2 regions of the Pseudomonas sp. SL4(2022) genome follow, and region 2 is predicted to be linked to the other one. Evidence: predicted binding sites of a transcription regulator. Region 2 holds the regulator's gene; the other holds the start of a gene.

The links. The regulator FliA, encoded in region 2, starts transcription of late flagellar genes. The targets are predictions, from matches to a motif close to CTAAAGTTTNNNNNNNNNNNGCCGNTAA.
Region 1: flgM (flagellar biosynthesis anti-sigma factor FlgM) is a predicted target of FliA. The motif match lies at 3,646-3,673, and genes of this name have one in related genera.

Annotation. Positions count from the first base shown of each region.
Region 1 is NZ_CP113060.1:406,901-414,889, reverse strand. Features, by position in the region: gene OU997_RS01995 (MFS transporter) at 1-577, shown strand, start outside; gene OU997_RS01990 (TIGR04283 family arsenosugar biosynthesis glycosyltransferase) at 574-1,266, shown strand; gene OU997_RS01985 (TIGR04282 family arsenosugar biosynthesis glycosyltransferase) at 1,263-1,874, shown strand; gene OU997_RS01980 (flagellar brake protein) at 1,877-2,626, opposite strand; gene OU997_RS01975 (flagella synthesis protein FlgN) at 2,707-3,174, opposite strand; gene flgM (flagellar biosynthesis anti-sigma factor FlgM) at 3,262-3,606, opposite strand; gene flgA (flagellar basal body P-ring formation chaperone FlgA) at 3,761-4,519, opposite strand; gene OU997_RS01960 (chemotaxis protein CheV) at 4,594-5,526, shown strand; gene cheR (protein-glutamate O-methyltransferase CheR) at 5,571-6,398, shown strand; gene OU997_RS01950 (transglycosylase domain-containing protein) at 6,457-7,989, opposite strand, start outside.
Region 2 is NZ_CP113060.1:3,240,250-3,248,238, reverse strand. Features, by position in the region: gene OU997_RS15345 (chemotaxis protein CheA) at 1-1,025, opposite strand, end outside; gene OU997_RS15340 (protein phosphatase CheZ) at 1,038-1,826, opposite strand; gene OU997_RS15335 (chemotaxis response regulator CheY) at 1,846-2,220, opposite strand; gene fliA (RNA polymerase sigma factor FliA) at 2,318-3,064, opposite strand; gene fleN (flagellar synthesis regulator FleN) at 3,061-3,891, opposite strand; gene flhF (flagellar biosynthesis protein FlhF) at 3,969-5,276, opposite strand; gene flhA (flagellar biosynthesis protein FlhA) at 5,292-7,415, opposite strand; gene flhB (flagellar biosynthesis protein FlhB) at 7,550-7,989, opposite strand, start outside.

The DNA of each region.
Region 1 (7,989 bases), 1.6 Mb from region 2:
GCTTGGCTGGTTGTCTGATCGGCATGACCGCGTGCGACTTATTCGTGGTTGTGCGGCTTTGTTGGCCCTGGCCGCGCTACCTCTGGCGCTGTTGCCAGAGGCGAGCGTGCTGCTGCTGTTTGTCGTAGGTTTCCTGGTTTGCGCCCTGCAATTCAGTCTTTATCCACTGGCGGTGGCGCTGGCCAATGACCATGTCGAAGCCGAGCGTCGGGTATCACTGACGGCCATGCTGCTGGTTACCTTCGGTGTCGGCGCCAGTATCGGGCCGTTGCTGGCGGGCGTGCTGATGCGCTTTCTCGGCGCCAATATGTTGTACGCCTTCGTCTGCGGCTGTGCGCTGATTCTGGTGCTGCGGGTGCGGCCGGAGCGGGTCACGCATCTGCATCAGGTTGTAGACGCTCCGCTGCACCATATCCCCATGCCTGACAGCACCATCAGCTCACCCCTGACCGCTGCCCTCGACCCGCGTGTGGCTGAGCAGGTGGTGCAGGAGCAGATGCATGACAATAGCGCCGCGCCAAGCGCGGATGAGGGTGTACCAGCGCAAGCGGCAGCTGAGTCTGAGGTGCGCAGGTGAGGCCGCTGCTCAGTGTGGTAATCCCGGTGCGTAACGAGGCGCATGCTTTGCCTGCGTTGCTGGACGATCTGGCAGCGCTGCGGGCTGAGGGTGCGGAGCTGATTGTGGTTGATGGTGGCAGTAGCGACGGTACCGTTGAACGGGCGCGCGGGCGGGCTGACCAGGTGCTCAAGACCGATCCCGGTCGTGCTCTGCAGATGAATGCCGGCGCTGCGCGCGCGCAAGGGGAATACTTGTGGTTTGTGCATGCCGATACACGGGTCAGTGGGCCGTCGCTGCAGCGCTTACAGGATGTGCTGCAGCATCGTCCGCTGTGGGGGCGCTTTGACGTGCGACTCTCTGGTCCAGGCGTGGCATTTTGGGTCATTGGGTCGATGATCAGCCTGCGTTCGCGCCTGACCGGTATTGCCTCTGGGGATCAGGGGATTTTTGTGCGCAAGGCGGCCTTTGCCGCGTTGGGGGGGTATGCCCCGATTCCGCTGATGGAAGACTTGCAGCTGTGTCGCCAGCTCAAGGCGCAGGCCCGCCCGCGTTGTCTGCGCCCGCCCCTGTCGACATCCAGCAGGCGCTGGGAGCAGCACGGTATTTGGCGTACCGTAATACTCATGTGGTGCCTGCGTTTGGCTTATTACTGTGGTGTCAGCCCAGAAACGCTGGCCCGCCAGTACCGTCGAGGATCACTGTTATGACCCTTTCGATTTCCTTGCATCTACTGGCGCGTGTACCGGTGGCGGGGCGGGTAAAGACCCGTCTGATTCCGGCCCTGGGTGCACAGGGTGCCTGCGATCTGCAGCAGCTCCTGCTGGAGCGTGCCTTGCAGTTGCCGGCCAGTGGTTTCAGTGAGCGCTTTCTCTGGCTGGATGATCTGCCCAGTGCCGAGTTGCAGGCGCTGGCCGATGCCCAGGCATGGACGCTGGTCGAGCAGCCAGTGGGGGATCTAGGGGAGCGCATGCGCCGTATCGCTACATTGGGGTTGGCGGACAGTGATGCGGTGATTCTTATCGGTAATGATTGCCCGGCCCTTGATGGCGTATACCTGCAGGCGGCTTGTCGTGCGTTGCAGGAGCACAAGGTGGTGATCGGGCCGGCTGAGGATGGCGGTTATGTGCTGCTGGGTTTGCGTGGCATGGCGCCGACGCTGTTCAGTGACATGCCGTGGGGTACTGAGCGGGTGTTCGACCTGACCCTGCAACGCCTGCGGCAGTTGGATTGGCCACCGGCGTTGCTGCCTGCGTTGTGGGATGTGGATCGGCCCGAGGATCTGTCGCGCCTGGCGGTGCTGAATATCCTGCTCTGATACTAAAGCAAGCCGTCGCTGTCAAAGCGGCGAGCTTCACGCTGAAGTTGATAGACGAAACGCTCCACCGAGCGCTGCTCTTGGCCATTGATCCTGTGAAACCGTGCCCCGATAAAGCTGATATCCAGCTTGTCGTCATACTGCACGTGGCGCACCTCGATCGCTGTAGTCATCGCGCCAAAAGGAAAGCGAGCGGTAAAACGCTCATAAACCTGACCGGCTTGCAGGCTATTGGTGATATCTCCGGGGAAGCGCAGTTTGCATCCGGTTGCTGAGATGTCCAGAAGTAAGCCTGATACGGTGGTACTCAGCTTGTCGCCGCCCAGTTCAACTTTGATCAGCTCACTTTGTTTAAGTGGTGCACGGAAAGCGCTGCGGCGTTGATGGTAAGTGATTTCAAGCGGTATTTGGCTCAGGTAGCAGCGTGAGCCCTCGTATTCACTGAAACGTAGGGTTTGCTCGCATGTCCATGCTACACGCACGCCTTCGTGAAAGGCTTCGACGTGGAAGGTTTCACCATTCTGCAGGTAGCGCTCACCATCGTTGGGCATCAACTCGTCAAGAATGACGAGGTTCTTGTCGCGGTCAACTGCAATGACATAGCTCTGAAAACGTTGTTTTCGCTCGTCAAACGTTATGATCAGTGGATCGTGGTTCTGTTGCAGCTGGCGCAGGTTGGCAACAATTTCCACAGGCGTCTTAAGCACCTTGGGGGGTTGAGGGCCATCTTCCTGATTAAAAGGACTGGACACGGTCCATTACACTCCGGGCAAATGCGATGGCACTAGAATACTGGCTATATGACAGCATGTCCCTGTGCCTTATGGAAAATTCAGGCCTGGCTGAGCGGGCGCTGCTGGCCGATTCTAGCGGCACTGCCACGGCTGTCATAGAGGCTTGGAGTTTCGTTGCCACGCAGAATGCCAAGCATGCTATTGGCTGACGCCTGGCTGGAGCGGATTAATCTGCCGTTGCGCAGATTAGCTGCCTGGCAACGCTCAAGCAGAGTGCTGAGCTGCTCACTGTGTTCAAGCAATGCTTGGGCGTGATCAGAGCTTCTGGCGAGTGTGTGCAGGCCTTCGCGGTCTGCCGAAAGACCAAGGTCAGTGAGAAGTTGGCTGCGTTCCTGACCGTGTTGATCAAGCTGACCCAGCAGCGGCAATTTCTCGCTTAGCAAGGCCTGCAGGTAGGGGAGATCGCGGTCACTGAGTGCTTGAAACTCTTTATTGATGAGTGCAAGCAGTTGCTCTGCGATGCCGATGTCATGGTTAAACAATTCAAGCAGTTTGGTGTCGTGCATTGCGGGCTCTTTTGGGGAACGGCAGTTCCAGTGCTGAGACATGAAACTTCCGTTGGGCGACCAACAGCCCCAAGCGCAGCCCTTTGACTAGCGCTGGGATTCGAAATTTAGCAATTTACTGGCAACACGCTGGCTGTCGACCTGGTAACTGCCGCTCTCGATAGCTTGTTTGAGTTGCGCAACGCGCTCTTTGTTGACGCTAGGTTGGTCGCGCAACTTTTCACTGGCTTTCTGAAGTTGTTGAGCCTCGCGACTCAGCTGCACAGATTCTCCGCCTTTGCCCGCCTGCTGGGATTGCTCGGTAGGTGTGGGCATATTGCCAGTGGGCTGATTGCTTGTGACTGCGCTCTGGCCACCTGCCTGGGCACTGCCTGCACGCCCCGAACTGGCTGGCGTTGCGGCATTGTTAAGCCGGTTGATGTCGATGACCATGATGCAGAACCTCGAACAGTGTTTGGACGCTTGCCTAGCGTGTCGGCCTTGATAGCGAAAACTTTAGGGCTGAGTGTTGCGTTTATTGACAGTCTAAACACACTGAGAACAATCGCCAGCGTGAGTTATCCGCTAAGTCAATCAAAATTCATGCCTACATTGGGACTTCAACTTGGCCTGGAGCGGTTACTCGTGCTCGTACTACCCGGTTTGATTTGATGTTGCGCACGCTGATTTGCTTGCCTACTGACCCTGATGATAGCGCCTCTCCGGGCATGCGGACACTGATTATCCCGCTCTTGGCACTGATGACCACGTGATCACCCTTACGAACGGCTTCTGCCAATTGAAGCTGGGTAGGGGTTATGACTTGGTCGATAATTGCAGCGCGCGTCAATTTTTTGCCAACAACCTGATGTTTTTCCGTCAGGTAACCCTGGTTCAGTAAGCCGACATCTCTTTCCGCCAGGCCGACATCCATTTCTGTTATCAGACCGTCTCGTTTGAGTGGGCGGCTGGCAACTACTACCTCACGAAATAAACGCACCTGGCCAGGAATAAATACTGTCCATGGCGCATTACTTTCACAGCGAATCCGCAGTGTCACGCGACCGACAGGCTGTGCTGGACTCTCGAGGGTCGTCATCAAGGGTGTGCCACACAGCGGTAAGCGCAGGCGAGGGTCGAGTTGGTTTATTTGTATCTGGTGACGTGCAGTGATGTTGCTACGCTCTAAATAATCATCCACGGCTTGCTCAAGAAAAGCGTTGCCGGCGCCGATAAGTTCTTCGGCGTGAGTCGCCTCTGCTGGTGTTACGTTGCTATAGCCGAGTGCCATCAAAGCGGGTAAAACTGCCAGCCAGTGGCAGAATCTCGATGATGAGCGTCGATTCGTTGTCGTTTTGGTTTTCATAGTGGGTTAGATAGCAAGCTGCGTGCCGCCTGCTAAGCTGACAGTAATCTGTTACTCAAATAAGGAGTTTGGGTATGGCCGGTGTGATGGACTCGGTTAACCAGCGAACTCAGTTGGTTGGCCAGAATCGTTTGGAATTGCTGCTGTTTCGTCTTAACAGCAATCAGTTGTATGGCATCAACGTGTTCAAGGTGAAAGAGGTGCTTCAGTGCCCCAAACTCACCATCATGCCCAAATCCAGCCCGGTTGTTCGCGGGGTGGCCAATATCCGTGGCGGCACCATCCCGATTCTCGATTTGTCCATGGCCACAGGCAACATGCCGTTGTCCAATATCGATAACAGTTTCGTGATCATCACTGAATACAACACCAAGGTTCAGGGTTTTCTGGTGCATTCCGTCGAGCGCATTGTCAACATGAACTGGGAGTCGATTCATCCGCCACCCAAGGGTACTGGTCGCGATCACTATTTGACGGCAGTGACGCACCTGGACGACAAGATGGTTGAAATCATTGACGTCGAAAAAATTCTTGCAGAGGTGGCGCCGACCTCCGAGGTGATTTCTGAAGGTGTTCTTGATGCGCGTACTCAGGCCCGTGCAGTGAGTAAACGGGTACTGACCTGCGACGACTCATCGGTTGCGCGCAAGCAGGTTACGCGTTGTTTGGAAACTGTAGGCGTGGAGGTGGTCGCGCTGAACGATGGTCGTCAGGCGTTGGATTATCTGAAGGCTATGGTCGAGGAGGGCAAGAAGCCGGAAGAAGAATTCCTTATGCTGATTTCCGACATCGAAATGCCCGAAATGGACGGTTATACCCTGACGGCGGAGATTCGTTCCGACCCTCGAATGCAAAAACTGCACATCATCCTGCATACTTCGCTTTCTGGTGTTTTTAATCAGGCCATGGTCAAGAAGGTGGGCGCGGATGATTTCCTCGCCAAGTTTCGGCCGGATGACCTGGCTGCACGGGTAGCTGACCGCATCAATATAGCGGCAGGGGACTGAGGGCTCGGCCCTCAGTGGAAAATTTGTTCGTCGAGGCTTCGCGAGTGTCTACAGGTAATTTGGATTTCGAGCAGTTCCGGACCTTCCTGGAAAAAGCCTGCGGCATCCTGCTGGGTAGCAATAAGCAGTATCTGGTTTCCAGTCGACTGAACAAACTGATGGAACAGAATGACATCAAAACTCTGGGTGAACTGGTGCAGCGTATGCAAAGCCAGCCGCGCAGTGGTCTGCGTGAGCAGGTTGTTGATGCCATGACTACCAATGAGACCCTTTGGTTTCGCGACACATACCCTTTTGAGGTGCTGAAAAGCCGTGTTCTGCCGGAGTTGATCAAGGCTAGCCCGGGGCAGCGTTTGCGTATTTGGTCGGCGGCCTGCTCTTCGGGGCAGGAGCCCTACTCATTATCAATGACCATTGATGAATTCGAAAAAACCAATCTTGGCCAACTCAAGGCCGGAGTGCAGATTGTTGCGACTGACCTGTCGCCGTCCATGTTGATCAACTGTAAATCGGGTGAGTACGACAGCTTGGCGATGGGGCGTGGGCTTTCACCGGAGCGTCTGCAGCGCTATTTCGACCCCAAGGGGCCGGGGCGCTGGGTGGTCAAACCGGCCATTCGCAGTCGCATTGAGTTTCGCCCGCTGAACCTTCTGGACAGTTATGCCAGCCTGGGTAAGTTCGATGTGGTGTTCTGCCGAAACGTATTGATCTACTTTTCTGCGGAAGTGAAGAAAGACATCCTCACGCGCATTCATGCCATGTTGAAACCGGGTGGTTATCTGTTCCTCGGGGCTTCCGAGGCGCTCAATGGTCTGCCTAATCATTATCAGATGGTGCAGTGCAGCCCGGGGATCATCTACAAAGCGAAGTGATCCGCTGCACTTGCCAATAAAAACGGGAGGCTTGGCCTCCCGTTTTTATTGGCCCACGTTAATTTGCACCTGAGGCGGCCTGTTCACTGCCTGTCATATGGCACAGGCTGCGGGTACCAGGCTGCAAATAAGGTTGCAGGATAGGCGCCATGCCTTTGAGTACCTGCACGGGGAGTGCTGAAGTGAAGCGGAAGTTTTCTGCTGCTTGCCCGGGAACGAAGGCGGTAAGGGTGCCGTAATGGTTGTCTCCTAAATAGAAGACAAATGTGGCGGTGCGGTTCATCGCGCGTGAACTGAGGACCCGGCCACCGGCGCCGACGGTTTCGATGCGATTATCTCCAGTGCCGGTTTTGCCGCCGACTTTGAGCGGTTGTCCGTCAGCCTGGATGAAGCTGCCAAGTAAGCGCCGCGCAGTGCCGGCCTCAACCACATCGGCTAGAGCGTTGCGCAGTGCTGCGGCCACCTCGGGTGCCATGACGCGTTTTCCTGCGCTGTGGTCTCGCACCACAAGGGTGTCGTAGGGTGTATCCGCAGCAAAATGCAGGCTGTCGATACGGGCTGTGGTCTGGCGGATACCGTCGTTCTGAATGATCCCCATCAACTCGGCCAGTGCTGCTGGACGGTCACCTGAGCTGCCAATCGCAGTGGCCAGTGAGGGCACCAGGTGGGCGAAGGGGTACCCCAGGTTCTGCCAGCGGCGATGAATATCGAGAAAGGCCTCGACCTCCAGCATGATGCGGATACGGCTATCGCGGGCGCTTTTGTGGCGGCTGCGGAATAGCCAGCCATAGACCTCCTGACGTTCATTCTGGCTGGCAGCGACGGCATCGCTGAAGCGCGCCTGCGGTTGTTCGATCAGATACCCCAGCAACCAGAGCTCCAGAGGGTGAACGCGAGCGATATAGCCTTGATCGGGCAGGCTATAGGCGCCTGGCCCGTAACTTCGGTACAGCTCGTTAATTCGCTTATCGCTGAGCGTTTCCTGTGGCAGATATTTGCGCAGAAAGGCGGCAAAGCTGGCTTCGTCAGCAGTAGGTTGCAGGTAGCGGTGTACAGCCGCGAGGCGTACTGAGGTGTGGCGCAGGCCATTGAGGAACGTGTCCAGGCGCTGCTGTTCCGGTTGCCCCTGATACTTGCGCCAGAAACGCTGCAGGAATGAGGTGCCTTCCCGATCGGCAAAGTCGCGTAGATAAACCTGACGGCGGGGATCTTTGTCGTCCTTAAGCAGTTCAGCGCTGTTGTTCGGGCCCTGGTAAGTGCTGTAACGCACCAGGTCGCGCATCAGGCGGATAAACGGTAGGTTAAGCGATTCGCGCAGGGCTTCGCGCATGTTGGCAATGCGTTGGTTATCTTCGCGCCGGAAGTTGTTGAAGGTGTGGATGCCGCCGCCAGTGAAGAAGCGCTCGCCTGGACTGGCCGAGTATTTACGTTCCATGGCGGCGTTCAGCATGCCCGCCAGGCTAGCGTTGGGCGTGCTGAGCAGGTAATCAATTGCCCAGCGAGTCAGGTTATCTCGGGCATTGACGGCGCGCAGTTGATTGGCGCTTTGCCCCGCGTGACGCTGGTGCAGTTCGGCGATGATTTCCAGATA
Region 2 (7,989 bases):
GCTGTTTCAACCTTGGGGGCAGGCTTAGCTGCGGGCTTGGCAGCCACAACTGCAGGCTTCACGGGCTCTGCAGCTTTAGGCTCCGGCGCAGCGGCTACAGGTTTAATCGCTTCAGGCTCGACAAACTTGCCCTTACCGTGAAGCTGATCCAACAGTGCCTCAAATTCATCGTCAGTAATGTCTTCGCCAGGAACCTCGGACACCTGGGCAACCTTGGGGGCCGGTGTGTCTTCGACCGGAGCAGGTGGGACAAACTGACCCTTACCGTGTAATTGATCGAGCAGCGACTCAAACTCATCATCGGTAATTTCATCACTACTGGTGGCTGCTGCCGGCGCTGCAGAGGCCGGCACGGCGGCTGGAACATTTGCTTCAGCGACGAATTGACCCTTGCCATGCAGTTGATCGAGCAGTGACTCGAACTCATCATCGGTGATTTCGTCACTGCTGGCTGTTTCGGGCGTAACGGTGTCGACGCTGCCGCCATCAAGAGCGCCCAACAGCTGCTCGAACTCACTGTCAGTGATATCAGAACCTGCACTTGCGGCCTCTGCAACCGCTACTTCCTCAACGACCTCAATTGCTTCTGCGGCCGGTTCGACTAAAGGTTCCTCGCCGGCAACCTCTTCAGAACCTGCCGGCTCCGCTAGACGAGACAACGCTGCGAGTAACTCGGGAGATGCGGGTGTCAGCTCCGTCCGCTCACGCACTTCAGTGAACATGCCGTTGACCGCATCAAGAGCTTCCAGCACTACGTCCATCAATGCCGAATCAACACGCCGCTCACCCTTACGAAGGATGTCGAAAACGTTTTCTGCGATATGGCAACATTCAACCAGCTCGTTGAGCTGGAGAAAACCGGCACCACCTTTGACGGTATGAAACCCGCGAAAAATAGCGTTGAGCAGATTCATGTCGTCCGGGCGACTTTCCAGCTCTACGAGCTGTTCGGACAGTAATTCAAGAATCTCGCCGGCCTCTACCAGGAAGTCCTGGAGGATTTCTTCATCGGCGCCGAAGCTCATATAGACGTGCTCCTAAAATCCCAGGCTGGAAAGCAGATCGTCAACATCATCCTGATTCGATGCGACGTCTTCACGCTTATCGGCATGAATCTGCGGACCTTCACCACGAGAAGGCTCTTTTTGTTCTTCTCGCTCGGCACGGAGCAATTCGTGGTTATGCTCAATACCGGCAATCTGATCGACTGAACTGGCCATAATCACCAGTTTCAACAGATTACTTTCAACCTCGGTCACCAACTGGGTAACCCGCTTGATTACCTGACCTGTCAGGTCTTGGAAGTCTTGCGCCAGAAGAATGTCGTTCAAATGCGAAGACAGCTTGGCCCCGTCTCGCTCGCTACGCGCAAGAAACAACTCAACTCGCTTGGCCAACTCTCGAAAACCATCAGCACTCATTTCGCGGCGCATGAAACGCCCCCAGTCGGTGCTCAAATTGTGCGCCTCATCAGCCAGATCATTCACCAGCGGAGCGCTCTGCTCGACCAAATCCATGGTGCGATTGGCCGCTTTTTCGGTCATCGTCACAACATAGTTAAGACGCTCAGTTGCATCAGTAATTTGAGAGATTTCGGTTGCATGAGGTACGCGTGGGTCAAGCTGAAAATTCACAATGGCATTGTGTAGCTCACGGGTCAGTTTGCCGACTTCGTGATACAAGCCGCGGTCACGCGCTTTGTTGAGCTCATGTATCAGCTGTACCGCTTCACCAAAATTGCCCTGTTCCAGGCTGTCTACCAATTGGCGAGCGTTGTATTTCAGGGTTGACTCAAGGTCACCGTGAACGGAATCTTTATGTTCCATAGCACCCTCGTGGCAGACATCAGCCGTTGACTCGCTCAAAAATCTTTTCGATCTTTTCTTTCAGAACCTGCGCAGTAAACGGCTTAACCACATAGCCATTTACTCCAGCCTGAGCTGCCTCAATGATCTGATCGCGCTTAGCTTCAGCAGTCACCATCAACACGGGCAGTGTTTTCAGGCGATCATCCGCACGTACGGCGCGCAGTAGATCAATTCCCGTCATGCCGGGCATGTTCCAGTCAGTCACCAAAAAGTCGAAGCTGCCGCTCTGCAACATCGGCAGAGCAGTAGTGCCATCGTCAGCCTCTGCGGTATTGGTGAACCCCAAATCACGCAGGAGGTTCTTGATGATCCGTCGCATCGTTGAAAAGTCATCAACGATGAGGATTTTCATGTTCTTGTCCAAGTCGACCTCCGTACAGTCCCAAACGCACCCAGCACTCTGTGCGCGTCTTTAATCGTGAAACCGGCCCAGCGTTAGCAAATTCAACTCAATGTGCGCGCCAATCAGCCAGTCGAGCACGCAAACGAGCAGCACACTGACTGTGTAGTTGGCTTACACGAGATTCGCTAACCCCCAGTACTTCGCCGATTTCCTTAAGATTTAATTCTTCATCGTAATATAGCGCTAACACCAGGCGTTCGCGCTCCGGCAGATTGGCAATAGCATCAGCCAAAGCTGCTTGAAAGCGTTGATCTTCCAGATCACGAGAAGGCTCAAGACAGTTAATGCTCGCGTCTTCACCTACTCCACTGTGTTCACCATCCAGCAACAGGTCATCAAAACTGAACAAGCGACTACCCAGCGTGTCGCCAAGGATGCCGTAGTAATCTTCGAGACTCAATTGGAGTTCGGCCGCAACCTCTTGATCTTTAGCGTCACGACCCGTTCTGGACTCAATCACGCGAATCGCATCGCTAACCATACGACTGTTGCGATGCACCGAGCGCGGTGCCCAGTCACCTTTACGTACTTCATCAAGCATAGATCCGCGGATGCGGATGCCAGCAAATGTTTCGAAACTGGCACCTTTGCTGGAATCGTATTTTTTTGACGCTTCAAGCAGTCCGATCATCCCGGCCTGGATCAGATCATCAACTTGCACATTGGCCGGTAAGCGTGCCAGCAGATGGTAGGCAATACGCTTGACCAAAGGCGCATAACGCTCGATCAACTGGTGCTGGGAGTCCTGCGCCTGCGCCTTGCTATACATACGAAGTCCAGAGGCTGCTGTCATGTGGCCGTGTCCGCGATCGGTTGGTGCACCAGGCGTTCAACAAAAAACTCTAAATGGCCACGCGGGTTGGCTGGTAAAGGCCAGGCGTCAACTTTCTGAGCTATTGCTTTGAACGCCAACGCACACTTCGAACGCGGGAAGGCTTCATATACCGCACGCTGTTTCTGTACGGCCTTACGGACTGACTCATCATAGGGAACGGCACCAACATACTGCAGAGCCACATCAAGAAAGCGATCAGTCACCTTGGTCAGCTTAGCAAACAGGTTACGACCTTCCTGTGGGCTGTGCGCCATATTGGCCAGTACACGGAAACGATTCATACCGTGGTCACGGTTGAGCAACTTGATCAACGCGTAGGCATCAGTAATCGACGTAGGCTCATCACACACGACCACCAGCACTTCCTGGGCCGCACGAACAAAACTGACTACGCCATCACCGATACCGGCAGCAGTATCAATAATCAGCACATCAAGGTTATCACTGATGTCACTGAAGGCTTGAATCAGCCCAGCATGCTGCATGGGGGACAGCTGCACCATGCTCTGAATACCGGATGCTGCCGGTACGATTCGAATGCCACCCGGCCCCTGCAACAGCACATCACGCAGTTCACACTCACCACTGATAACGTCTTCCAGGGTGCGCTTGGCACTCAAGCCCAGCAACACATCGACGTTAGCCAGGCCCAGGTCAGCGTCCATCAACATTACCCTGCGCCCAAGGTCAGCCAGAGCCAATGCCAGGTTCACCGAGACATTGGTCTTGCCGACGCCACCTTTGCCGCCGGTTACTGCAATCACCTGAACGGGATGCATACCCATATTATCTACACACCTTGTCTAACTTCGACTGGAGCCACTTTAGCCGGTCAGGCCTACCACAAACCGAAAGGAACCTTTTAACTGACACGTCGCGCGGACTGCTGGTAAAGACCGGCAAACATCTCTGCCATTGTATCTTCGCTAGGATCCTGGGTTGCCTGCAGCCCTACGGCACGACTGACCAGCTGATGACTGCGAGGCACCTGTAAATCATCAGGAATTCGTGGCCCATCAGCGAGATAGGCTACCGGTAGACGCTGCGTAATAGCCAGCCCTAATACCTCGCCCAGGCTGGTTGCCTCGTCCGCCTTAGTGACAATACAGCCTGCCAACCCACAGCGCTTATAACTATGGTAGGCGGCTTTCAGCACTTGGCCCTGGCTAGTGGCCGCCATTACCAGATAATTTTTTGCGTTGACGCCGCGGCTGGCCAGTGTTTCCAGTTGCATGCGCAAAGCGGGATCGTTGGCTGGAAGGCCAGCCGTATCAATCAGCACCACGCGCTTGCGTGCCAAAGGCGCCAGAGCCTGGGTCAGTGACTGGCCAGGATCCACCAGGGTCACCGAAACATTAAGAATGCGCCCCAGGGTCTTGAGTTGTTCCTGCGCCCCGATGCGGTAGCTGTCCAGGCTGACCAACGCAATATGCTGCGCGCCGTGCTTGAGGACATAACGCGCGGCCAATTTAGCCAGAGTCGTGGTCTTGCCCATCCCGGCCGGCCCCACCAAAGCGATAACGCCACCCTCATCCATCGGTTCCTGCTTCGGCGTTTTGATCGCATGGGCCAGGTGCGCCAGCAGCATGCGCCAGGCCTGGCGCGGCTCGGCCACGTTGGCAACGCGCTCCAGCAGGACTTTGGACAGTTCGGCTGACAGCCCCATACGCTGCAGGCGACGCCACAGATTAGCCTGTTGCGGGCGACGACTTTGCAACTGGCCCCAGGCAATCGAACCCAACTGAACTTCTATCAACTCACGCAGCCCGTGCAACTCAAAGCGCATGGCATCCAGTGCATGCTGATCAGTCCCGGCGGCGGGCGGTATAGGCGTGCGGGATTTGCGCATAACGGCTGCGAGACTATCGGCAGGCAACTCCAGCTCTGCGCCAAACAACTGGCGATCCTTACCGGCATCTACCTTGGCACGGGTAGTCAGTTCGGCCTGCGCAGTGGCGATTTTCGCCTGAGTCTTGCGCAATTCAGCCTCCAGGGCTGGATTAGGCTGACGCGCTGGCGCTGCCGGCACCTGATAGTCCAGCGCCGCAGTCAGTTCGACACCGCCAGCTACGCGGCGATTGCCAATGATCGAGGCATCGGCACCCAGCTCATCACGCACCAATTTCATGGCAGTGCGCATATCGGCGGCGAAAAAGCGTTTGACCTGCATGGCCTGTGACCTCGGTTAGTTCTGCCCCACCGTCGCAACGATGGTGACCTGCTTGTTGTCCGGAATTTCCTGGTATGCCAGTACATGGATACTCGGAACCGCCAGCCGCGCGAATCGCGAGAGCATCGCCCGGACCGGGCCGGCAACCAGCAGAATCACTGGTTTGCCAAGCATTTCCTGGCGCTGCGCTGCTTCCACTAGGGAACGTTGCAGCTTCTCGGCCATGCCTGGCTCTAGAAGAATGCCATCCTCAGAGCCTTGACCGGCTTTCTGAATACTATTGAGCAATATCTGTTCCAACCTGGGTTCCAAGGTGATGACAGGCAGTTCCAGCTCTAGTCCCACAATGCTTTGCACAATTGCGCGAGACAGTGACACACGCACGGCAGCCACCATCGCGGCGGGATCTTGACTCTTCACGGCCACGTTGGCGATGGCCTCAGCAATGGTCCGGATATCACGTACCGGTACCTGTTCCTGCAACAGAACCTGCAGCACCTTGAGTAAGGTCGACAGGGAAATCATTCCCGGCACCAGTTCCTCAGCCAATTTAGGCGAGGTCTTGGCCAGCAACTGCATCAGTTGCTGCACTTCCTCGTGCCCGAGCAGTTCGTGAGCGTGCTTGTGCAGCACTTGATTGAGGTGAGTGGCAACAACTGTGCTGGCGTCCACCACGGTGTAGCCGAGAGACTGCGCCTGATCTCGTTGGCTGGGGTCGATCCACACCGCTTCCAGGCCAAATGCCGGGTCCTTGGCGGCGATACCATTGAGTGGTCCGAATACCTGACCGGGGTTGATTGCCAGCTCACGGTCCGGATACACCTCGGCCTCGGCCACACTCACGCCCATGAGCGTCAACCGGTAGGCGTTGGGCTGCAAATCCAGGTTGTCGCGAATGTGCACCGAGGGCATGAGAAAACCCATTTCCTGGGAGAGCTTCTTGCGCACGCCCTTGATCCGCGCCAGCAGCTGGCCACCCTGGTTACGGTCAACCAGCGGAATCAGCCGATAACCCACTTCCAGCCCCACCATGTCGACCGGCGTTACATCATCCCAGCCCAGCTCTTTGACTTCCTGAGCTTTCTGCGTCGGCAGCAACTCCTGCTGACGCTGCACTTCCTTCACCTCTTCTTCTTTGACCACACGCTGCTTGTTGGCAATCCAGTAGGCAGCCCCTGCTGCAATCAAGCCAAGGCCGATGAAGAAGAAGTGCGGCATGCCGGGCACCATGCCCATGATGATCATAATGATGGCAGTCACGGCCAGTGCCCGTGGCGAGGCGAACATCTGCCGGTTGACCTGCGCCCCCATGTCCTCAGAACTGGACACACGCGTGACCATGATGGCAGCGGCCGTTGATAACAACAGCGAAGGGATCTGCGCCACCAGACCATCACCAATGGTCAACAAGGTGTAGATTTTGCCGGCCTCAGCGAACGGCAGACCATGTTGCAAAACACCGATGGCAATACCACCGATGAGGTTGATGAACAGAATCAACAGGCCGGCGATGGCATCGCCGCGGACAAATTTGCTGGCACCGTCCATCGAACCGTAGAAGTCGGCTTCTTGAGACACTTCCGAGCGGCGCTTCTTGGCCTCAGCCTGATCAATCAAGCCAGCGTTGAGGTCGGCATCAATCGCCATCTGCTTGCCTGGCATGGCATCGAGGGTAAAACGGGCGCTGACTTCCGAGATCCGTCCGGCACCTTTGGTGACCACGACGAAGTTGATGATCATCAGAATGGCAAACAGCACAATACCGACCACATAGTTGCCACCGATCAGCACCTCACCAAAGGCCTGGATCACCTGCCCGGCAGCAGCATGGCCCTCGTGACCATGCATCAACACCACCCGTGTAGACGCGACGTTGAGTGCCAAACGCAACAGCGTGGCCGCCAGCAACACCGTGGGAAACACGGCGAAGTCCAGAGGACGCAAAGCATAAATACTGACCAACAACACCACAATCGACAGCGCAATGCTGAAGGTAAACAGCACATCGAGGAGAAACGGCGGAATCGGCAACATGACCATGCTGAGCATGACCAGCAACAGCAGAGGAATACCCAGGTTGCCCTGTTTCAACCCTGCCAGGTTGCTGCGAACATCACCGATCATTTGCGAGCGATCTATTGCCACACCACTACCCCAAGACCATTCAATCTTTTGACGCTATGCGCGCCTTTGAGGAGGGTTTTGCAAGAAGCTGTCCAACTTCCCCGTACCGCAGCAAAACAGGCACGGACTCGCAGCAACAGCAGACGCTATTACTCGTCGCGGCGTAAATCCGGAGGGATCGGTAGCTCCGGCAACGGCGCCGGGCGTTTGCCCTTGCCTGCCTGGTGCTGACGCAGCTGATAGACGTAGGCGAGCACCTGGGCAATGGCCAGGTACAGGCCTGCCGGAATTTCCTGATCCAGCTCGGTGGAATAGAACACGGCGCGCGCCAACGCAGGCGACTCCAGCACCATGACCTTGTGCTCATTGGCAATTTCGCGAATTTTCAACGCCGTAAAATCACCGCCCTTGGCCAGCAGAACCGGCGCACTGCCTTTGGCCGGATCGTACTTCAGGGCCACGGCAAAGTGCGTCGGGTTGGTAATCACCACATCAGCGTCGGGTACCGCCTGCATCATGCGCCGCTCAGCCATCTCACGCTGCAACTGCCGAATCCGCTGTTTGACCTCGGGCTTGCCCTCGCTGTCTT